2 regions of the Streptomyces sp. NPDC022552 genome follow, and region 2 is predicted to be linked to the other one. Evidence: riboswitches for the same ligand, from Rfam matches in the RefSeq annotation. Region 2 holds a riboswitch; the other holds the start of a gene.

Region 1 (4,243 bases), on a different contig from region 2:
CGAGGCCGACCTCATCCACGAGTTCGCCTTCCCGCTGCCCATCTACGCGATCTGCGACCTGCTGGGCGTACCGCCCGAGGACCAGGACGACTTCCGGGACTGGGCCGGGATGATGATCCGGCACGGCGGAGGGCCGCGCGGCGGGGTGGCACGGTCGGTCAAGAAGATGCGCGGATATCTGGCGGAGCTGATCCACCGCAAGCGGCTCGATCCCGGCGACGACCTGATCTCGGGGCTCATCAAGGCCTCCGACCACGGCGAGCACCTCACCGAGAACGAGGCCGCCGCGATGGCCTTCATCCTGCTCTTCGCCGGTTTCGAGACGACGGTCAACCTGGTGGGCAACGGGGTCTACGCCCTGCTGCGCAATCCCGGTCAGCGCGAGCGGCTCCAGGCCTCGCTCGCGGCGGGGGAGCGCGGACTCCTGGAGACCGGTGTGGAGGAGCTGCTGCGATACGACGGCCCGGTGGAGCTGGCGACCTGGCGGTACGCCATGGAGCCGCTGACGATCGGCGGGCAGGAGATCCCGGCGGGCGACCCGGTCCTCGTGGTGCTGGCCGCCGCCGACCGGGACCCGGCGCGCTTCGACGAGCCGGACACGCTCGATCTGTCCCGGCGCGACAACCAGCACCTCGGCTACGGGCACGGCATCCACTACTGCATCGGCGCACCGCTCGCCCGGCTCGAAGGGCAGATCGCGCTCGCGACGCTGCTGACTCGCCTGCCGGACCTACGACTTGCCGCGGATCCGGCCGATCTGCGGTGGCGCGGAGGGCTCATCATGCGGGGATTGCGCACGCTTCCGGTCGAGTTCTCCCCTTTGGGTGGCTGACGGATCGTCAAGACTGTGACTTTCGCGTGATCTCCGCTGCATCGACTTGTTACTGACGTTCGAATGCCGCTACGTTCACCGTCACCTCAGCAGTCACGCGAAAGGCCCTCCCCATGCGCTCCGGGAACGGACGACACCGCAGACCCCGCCAGGCCCCCGCCATCGTTGTCGCCGCAGGCGTGACGGGATCGGCCTTGGCGCTTCCCCTCCTCGGCGCGGGCTCGGCGTCCGCCGCCGACGCCGCCACCTGGGACCGGGTCGCCGAGTGCGAGTCGGGCGGCCTGTGGAGCGCCCACTTCGGCAACGGGCTCTACGGCGGACTCCAGTTCACCCAGGAGAGCTGGGAGCGGCACGGCGGCCTCGCGTACGCGACCAGTGCGGACCTCGCCAGCCGCGCCCAGCAGATCGCGGTGGCGGAGAAGGCGTTCGCCGCGGGCGACACGCAGTGGGCCACCTGCGCCCCGATCGCCGGGCTGACGAACGACGGCGCCACGCCCGATGTCGACCCGGGCCCGGCCGTGAAGCCGGCGGAGCCCACGGGTCCCCTCCCGGAGTCGAACCGGACCGCGGGCCTTCCGGCCGGATCCGAGACGGCGTCCCCCGAGGCCGACATCCCCGAGACCACCTCGCGGGGGAACGACAGGTCGACCGCGACGCCCGAGACGTCCGGCACGCCCACCGCGCCGACCGCTCCGTCGAGCCCGGGCACCGGGAAGCACCGCGGTGACGCAGCCCCGGAGGAGTCGGTCAATCCGGGCAAGGGTGGCGAAAAGGGTCGGCATGCCTCGCCGACCGATTCCCCGACCGACGCGCCGACTGACATCCCGGCACCTGGCGCGGACGCCGGTGCGGATGCGGCAGATCAGGGCAACCAGGGCAGTAAGGGCAACCCGGACAACACGGCTGCTCAGGACATCGCTGACGCGATCGGTGAATACACCGTCAAGCCGGGCGACAACCTCTCGGTGATCGCCCAGCAGAACGAACTCCCGGGCGGCTGGGGCGCCCTCTATGACGCCAACCGCTCGACGGTGGGTGCCGATCCGGACCTCATCCTCCCTGGCCAGAGCCTCGACCTCAGCCTCGGGTCGACCGCGAACCAGGGATAGTTCGGGGCCGTATGTCCGGTTCTGCGCCAGTGAGACATGGGTCTCTTTGTCTCAACTGGCGCTTCCCGTCCGCAAACTCTGCTTCCGTCACCTCTCACCTGCGTAAATACCCTTCGTCCCGAGGCAAGTAGGGATGATTTGTCCGACCTGGGCCTCTTTGAACTTCCCCCGGGTCTGTGTCTACGGTCAGGACCGCTCGCCACCGCGGGCCCCGTCGACCGAATCGCCGAATCCTGCCGTCGGCCGATGGGAACAGTCGTCGCGTCAAGCGCCGTAGGCAGGAGCGGGGGACCCAAGGTAAGTGCCGCCCCCGGCCGTTGAGACAGACGGCCGACGGACCGGCTTGGGGTGAAGCCGCGCGCAAGGTCGCGCGGCCGGGCAACTCACATGGCCCGAACCCGACAGCTCACCTCGCAGGCGTCGGTGAGGAGAAGTTCCATGCTGTTTTCCACCAAGGGCAAACACCGTCGTCCCTCCAAGGCCACCCGCGCCGTCGCCCTCGCCGGTGTCGCCGGTGTCGCCGTCGCCGCCCCGCTGATGACCGCCGGGTCCGCCTCGGCCGCCACGGCCTCCGAGTGGGACACCGTCGCCCAGTGCGAGTCCGGTGGCAACTGGTCCATCAACACCGGCAACGGCTACTACGGCGGCCTGCAGTTCTCCGCCTCCACCTGGGCCGCCTACGGTGGCACCGCGTACGCCGCGACCGCCGACCAGGCCTCGAAGTCGCAGCAGATCACCATCGCCGAGAAGGTCCTCGCCGGCCAGGGCAAGGGTGCCTGGCCGAGCTGTGGTGTCGGCCTCTCCAGCGCCGCCTACACCGGCGGTGCCGCCGAGACCGCGCCGGCCGCCCCGAAGCAGCAGGAGCGTCAGGCCGAGCAGCCGACGACCCGCAGCGAGACGCGGACCGCCCCGAAGAAGGCCGAGTCCAAGAAGACCGTCACCACCCCGACCGGCAAGAAGGTCAAGAAGGGTGACGGCGAGTACAAGGTCGTCGCCGGTGACACTCTGAGCACCATCGCCGCCGCCCACGACGTCAAGGGCGGCTGGGCGAAGCTCTTCGAGCTCAACAAGGACGTCGTCGAGGACGCCGACCTGATCTACCCGGGCCAGCAGCTTCACCTGAAGTGAGCCCCGCGGCTCGCGTGAGTCCGGCGGCTCACGCGAGTCCGACGACCCTCCCGCGGTGACCACCCCGGTCCGGAGCGTTCTTCCCCCGTACGCTCCGGGCCGGGGTTCCGCGTTCCCGGAGCCAGGGGCCCTGTCAGGCCGGGGTGAGGGCCCCGGCGACGGCCCGGCGGCGGCCCGGAAAGAGGACCGCTCGGGGTTACCGCCGAGTAGTTCTGGGGGTCTTTGGCCCCAGATGCATGCCCTTGGGTCCTTTTTCGTCCCAGGGGGCGGGCGCCCGGCCGACGGGAGCCCTGGAGCCGGTTAGGCTCTTGTCGCAAGGCCAAAGCGACCCTGCACCGCAAGCGTCACATCTAGCGTCACATCCCAGAAGGAGATGCTCGTGCCGTCCATCGACGTCGTCGTAGCCCGGGAAATCCTGGACTCCCGAGGCAACCCCACGGTCGAGGTCGAGGTCGGCCTCGACGACGGCAGCACCGGCCGTGCTGCTGTTCCGTCCGGTGCCTCCACCGGTGCCTTCGAGGCCATTGAGCTCCGTGACGGAGACAAGAACCGCTACCAGGGCAAGGGCGTCGAGAAGGCCGTCCTCGCCGTGATCGAGCAGATCGGCCCGGAGCTCGTCGGCTACGACGCCACCGAGCAGCGCCTCATCGACCAGGCCATGTTCGACCTGGACGCCACGGACAACAAGGCCTCCCTCGGCGCCAACGCCATCCTCGGTGTCTCCCTCGCCGTCGCGCACGCCGCGTCCGAGGCCTCCGACCTCCCGCTCTTCCGCTACCTCGGCGGCCCGAACGCGCACCTGCTGCCCGTTCCGATGATGAACATCCTGAACGGCGGCTCGCACGCCGACTCCAACGTGGACATCCAGGAGTTCATGATCGCGCCGATCGGCGCGGAGTCCTTCTCCGAGGCCCTGCGCTGGGGCACCGAGGTCTACCACACCCTCAAGTCCGTCCTGAAGACCAAGGGCCTGTCCACCGGCCTCGGCGACGAGGGCGGCTTCGCCCCGAACCTGGACTCCAACCGTGAGGCGCTCGACCTCATCCTGGAGGCCATCAAGCAGGCCGGTTACGTCCCGGGCAAGGACATCGCGCTCGCGCTCGACGTCGCCGCGTCCGAGTTCTACAAGGACGGCTCGTACGAGTTCGAGGGCAAGTCCCGCTCGGCCGCCGAG
Region 2 (4,243 bases):
TGGCTCGCGATATGGAGCAGACAGCGCGAACTGCGCACGATATCCGGGCAGCTCCCGGCGTACGCGGCGGCCGGCTGGCTCTCGCCCGCGGAGCCGCTCGCGCTCTCCTCGATGCGGGCCCGCTCCGTGGCCCGTGACTTCGCCCGCCGTACGTACGGCAAGCCGGCCGCCGCCGCGGTCGGGGAGTACGAGGCGTTCGCGACGACCCTCGCGTTCCTGCGCCATCGCGCGCAGCGCGGCGCGGCGGGACCGGAGTTCACCGCGCGCGAGCAGGAACTGCTCCACCACCTCTGGCAGCGCAAGGCGGTCGCGTCGCCCGCCCTGACGTACGCGGCGCGGGCGACGGGCCGGGTGTGGGCGCCGCCGCAGTACCTCGACTACGGCGGCTACAACCCGTACCGCAGCTAGGCGCCCCTCCCGGCAGGCTCCTGAGCGGCGGAGGCCTCCGTCAGGAGCGCCAGTTCGGCGTCGGTCAGTCGCAGGTCCGCGACCGCGACCAGGGCCGGGAGCTGCTCGACCGTACGGGCCGAGGCGATCGGCGCGGCGACGGTCGGCCGGGACGCGAGCCACGCCAGGGCGACGGTGGCGACCTCCGCGCCGTGCGCCTCGGCCACGGTGTCCAGCGCGGCCAGGATCCGCCGGCCCCGCTCGGTCTCGGCGTGCGCGGCGGCGCCCTCGGCGCGGACGCTGTCGACGGTCTTCCCCGGGCGGTACTTGCCCGTGAGGAAGCCGGACGCCAGCGCGAAGTACGGAACGGCCGCGAGCCCGGCCCGCTCGGTGGTGGCCATCAGCTCGCCCTCGTACGTGTCGCGCGAGAGCAGGTTGTAGTGCGGCTGCAGGGCGACGTAGCGGGCGAGCCCCTCGGCCTCGGCGAAGTCGAGGGAGGCCTGGAGCCGCTCGGGGGCGATGTTGGAGGCGGCGACGGCCCGCACCTTGCCGTCCCTCACCAGCTGGTCGAGCGCGGTGACGATCTCCTCGACCGGGACGGAGGTGTCGTCGAAGTGCGTGTAGTACAGGTCGATGTAGTCCGTGCCGAGCCTGCGCAGCGACTCCTCCGCCGCGGCCTTGATGGTGGTCGCGGAGAGGCCCTTGTACTGGGGGTGGGCGCCGCCCTTGGTGGCGAGGACGATGTCGGAGCGGTTGCCGCGGGTGGCCAGCCACTTGCCGATGAGCGTCTCGGACTCGCCGCCCTGGTTGCCCTCGGCCCAGTGGGAGTACATGTCGGCGGTGTCGACGAAGTTGCCGCCGGCGGCGGTGTAGGCGTCGAGGACGGCGAGGGACTGCGCCTGGTCGGCGGACCAGCCGAAGACGTTGCCGCCCAGCGCCAGGGGGAAGACGTGCAGGTCGGAGCTGCCCAGCGGGCGAAGAGAGGTCATGCGAGGCTCGAACACCCACCGCCGTACGGGTATTCCGACAGCCCTGGCGTCGGGGGGACGCCGCCAGGACTGCCGAAGCCGTGGGAACGAGCGCGTGGAGCCTTCGCGTGTCCGGCGCGTGGGGTCAGACCGAGATGCCCTTGCCCGCCAGCCAGGCCGCCGGGTCGACGCCCGCGCCGCCCGGGGTGTGGACCTCCAGGTGCAGGTGCGGCCCGGTCACGTTGCCGGTCGCGCCCACGCGGCCGATGGTGTCACCGGTGCCCACGGACTGGCCGACGCTCGCCGTCATCGAGGACAGGTGTGCGTACCAGACCTCCGTACCGTCCTCCAGCTCCAGGACGATCCGGTAGCCGTACGAGCCGGACCAGCCCGCCGACTTGATCGTGCCGCCGTGCACGGCCTTGACCGGGGTGCCGGTGGGCGCCGCGAAGTCGAGGCCGGTGTGCTGCCCGGAGGACCACATGGAGCCGGACTGGCCGTACGTGGAGGTGAGGGTGTACGAGGACGTGGGCAGCGAGTAGCTCGCGGCGAGCTTCGCGAGGCGCTCGGCCTCGGCCTTCGCCGCGGCGGCCTCCTCGGCCTTCCGCTTCTCCTCGGCCGCGGCCTTCTCCGCCGCGTCCGCCTTCGCCGCAGCCTCGGCCGCCGCCTTCTCGGCGGCCGCCTTCTCCGCCGCGGCCTTCTGGTCGGCGTCGGCGGAGGCCTGCTGCTGCTCGGCCTGCTGCATGATGCGGGCGCGCAGCGCCTCACCGGCGTCCGCCGTCGAGGCGGCCGGGGAGCCCTCGGCCTTCTGGGTGCTGTCGGCCGGGAGCGCCAGGGTGGCCGTGAGCGGCTGCGGGTTGTTCGTCCCGGAGTCCGTACCGTCCTCGCCGGAGATCAGCTCGCCGACACCGGGCAGCTCGGAGGCGTCCGGCAGGTTGAGGTCGGGGAGGGATATCGAGACGGGGGGCTTGTCCTTGGCGGTCGCCATGCCGCCCGCGCCGACGGCCGCGATGACACCGACACCGAGGACGGTGGAGGAGCGGGCGAATCCGGAGCGCTGCTTCACGACACGGTGACGGCCGCCCGAACGGGCCTGCTGGCGAAGGGAGTCCTCGGTGGGGTTCCACTCCCCCCACGTCGCGGCGTCGTCGTCCGTCCCGGCGGCGCCCGGGGCGCCGAACGCGTTGAACCCGTCAGAAAGACCCTCGGGAGCAGGGGTGTTGGACGCCACGGAGGCGTACTCCTTTCCTTCCTTCTCGCCTACCGGGTTAGCTGACGGGTTCGGAGCAGGAAGGTCTCCTACGGGCGGTGTCGCACGAGTGCGACGGTGCCCGATTCACCCCAAGTAGTGGTTCCCCGGTTCCCTTTCGAGATTCGGCGCGTGCGCACGGTGCCGTCTCTTACGACGGCTGGGACGACCGCGCTGCGTTATCGAACGTTAATAGACACGAGGGCCGGATTCCAAGCTGTTCCGCTTGATCATTAACGAGATTGAACTGGTACAGCCCGATTTGATCCCGCTTCAGTACGGACCTTTGCCGAGCCCCCTGAACTGATGGTGCGTCAATTGTTATCTCAGCGGTACCTCTCCACTACGGATGGTCACGGCACCACGGGCATCGTCCTGCGCCGCTCCGGCTGCCCGACCGCAGGCCGGCTCACCGCGAGCAGCGCCATGTCGTCCGTGGAGCCTCCGCCCGTGTACCGGCGGACGTCGTCGACCAGCGCGTCGAGCAGCTCCTCTGGCCCCGGGAAGATCCGCCCGGCGAGCCGCTCGGCCGGATCGTAGAAGGCCCCCGAGGCGTCGCGCGCCTCGGAGAGCCCGTCGGTGTAGAGGAGCAGCGTGGCGCCCGGGGGGTACGGAACCTCGTCGGCCCGGTCCGGCCAGGCGGCCAGCTCCCCCATGCCGAGCGGCAGGGCGGGCTCGGTCGGTTCGAGGTGGGCGAGGCCCCCGTCCGCGTACAGCAGCAGCGGCTCGGGGTGGCCGCGGTTCACCACCCGTACGTGCCCGTCCCCGCGCGGGATCTCGGCCAGGACGGCGGTGGTGAACCCCTCGATGGCGTCGAGGCTGGAGCGGCGCGTGCCCTCCCGGGCCAGGGCCCGCTCCAGCCGCTGCGCGACGCCCTCGAGCGTCGCCTCCTGTTCGGCCGCCTCCCGGAAGGCGCCGATCACGATGGCGACCGCCTCGACCGCGTCGAGCCCCTTGCCCCGGACGTCGCCGACCACGAGCCGTACCCCGTACGGCGTGTCCTGGACGGCGAACAGGTCACCGCCGATGAACGCGTCCGCCTGCGCGGCCTCGTAGCGGGCGGCGACGTGCAGCCCGCCGATCCGCTCGGCGGGCGTCGGCAGGACGGCCTTCTGCGCGGTCTCCGCGATCACGCGCGCCGAGGCGAGCCGCTCCCCGCTGCGCAGTACGACCCGGTTGACCAGCAGGGCGAGGGCGGAGACCGTGATGACGGTCAACGTCTCCGTGAGGGACGGGACTTCGCTGGAGGTGCCGTTGTAGAGGTGCAGCCCGACGCCGGCGAGGATCGCGGCGATGCCCGTGAGCAGCGTCGTCAGCATGGAGAAGAACGGGGCGGCGAGGAGCGGCGCGGCCGAGAACATCGGGGCGGCCGTGTACGCGGGCGGGGTGGAGAGGTCGAAGACGACCCCGCCGAGGATCACCAGCGGGGGCAGGGCGCGGAGGAACCGGCGGGTCCGCTCGGCACGCGCCCGAGGGCTCCCGTTCCCGTTCCCGCTGTTCCCGTCAGCGCTGCTCCCGTTCCCGTTTCCCTTCCCGTTCCCGCTCCCCTGCCCCACCTGTGCTCTCCTGCCCGGTCCGTACACGGCGACGGACCGTACCGCGCCCACCCCAGGGTGCCGGGCGCCGCGCCGCGCGGCGA

The links. A riboswitch is a leader RNA that binds a small molecule or an ion and turns the genes downstream of it on or off. The one in region 2 is predicted to bind cyclic di-AMP.
Region 1: it holds a riboswitch for cyclic di-AMP, as region 2 does, so the genes downstream of both, ACZ3OF_RS19950 (transglycosylase family protein) here and ACZ3OF_RS15620 (M23 family metallopeptidase) in region 2, are expected to answer to the same signal.

What each region holds. Positions count from the first base shown of each region.
Region 1 is NZ_JBVHGJ010000007.1:60,043-64,285, reverse strand. Features, by position in the region: gene ACZ3OF_RS19960 (cytochrome P450 family protein) at 1-832, shown strand, start outside; gene ACZ3OF_RS19955 (transglycosylase family protein) at 1,027-1,941, shown strand; cyclic di-AMP (ydaO/yuaA leader) riboswitch at 2,201-2,376, shown strand; gene ACZ3OF_RS19950 (transglycosylase family protein) at 2,380-3,069, shown strand; gene eno (phosphopyruvate hydratase) at 3,443-4,243, shown strand, end outside.
Region 2 is NZ_JBVHGJ010000005.1:19,769-24,011, forward strand. Features, by position in the region: gene ACZ3OF_RS15610 (PrsW family intramembrane metalloprotease) at 1-408, shown strand, start outside; gene ACZ3OF_RS15615 (aldo/keto reductase) at 405-1,376, opposite strand; gene ACZ3OF_RS15620 (M23 family metallopeptidase) at 1,501-2,586, opposite strand; cyclic di-AMP (ydaO/yuaA leader) riboswitch at 2,598-2,745, opposite strand; gene ACZ3OF_RS15625 (PP2C family protein-serine/threonine phosphatase) at 2,958-4,037, opposite strand.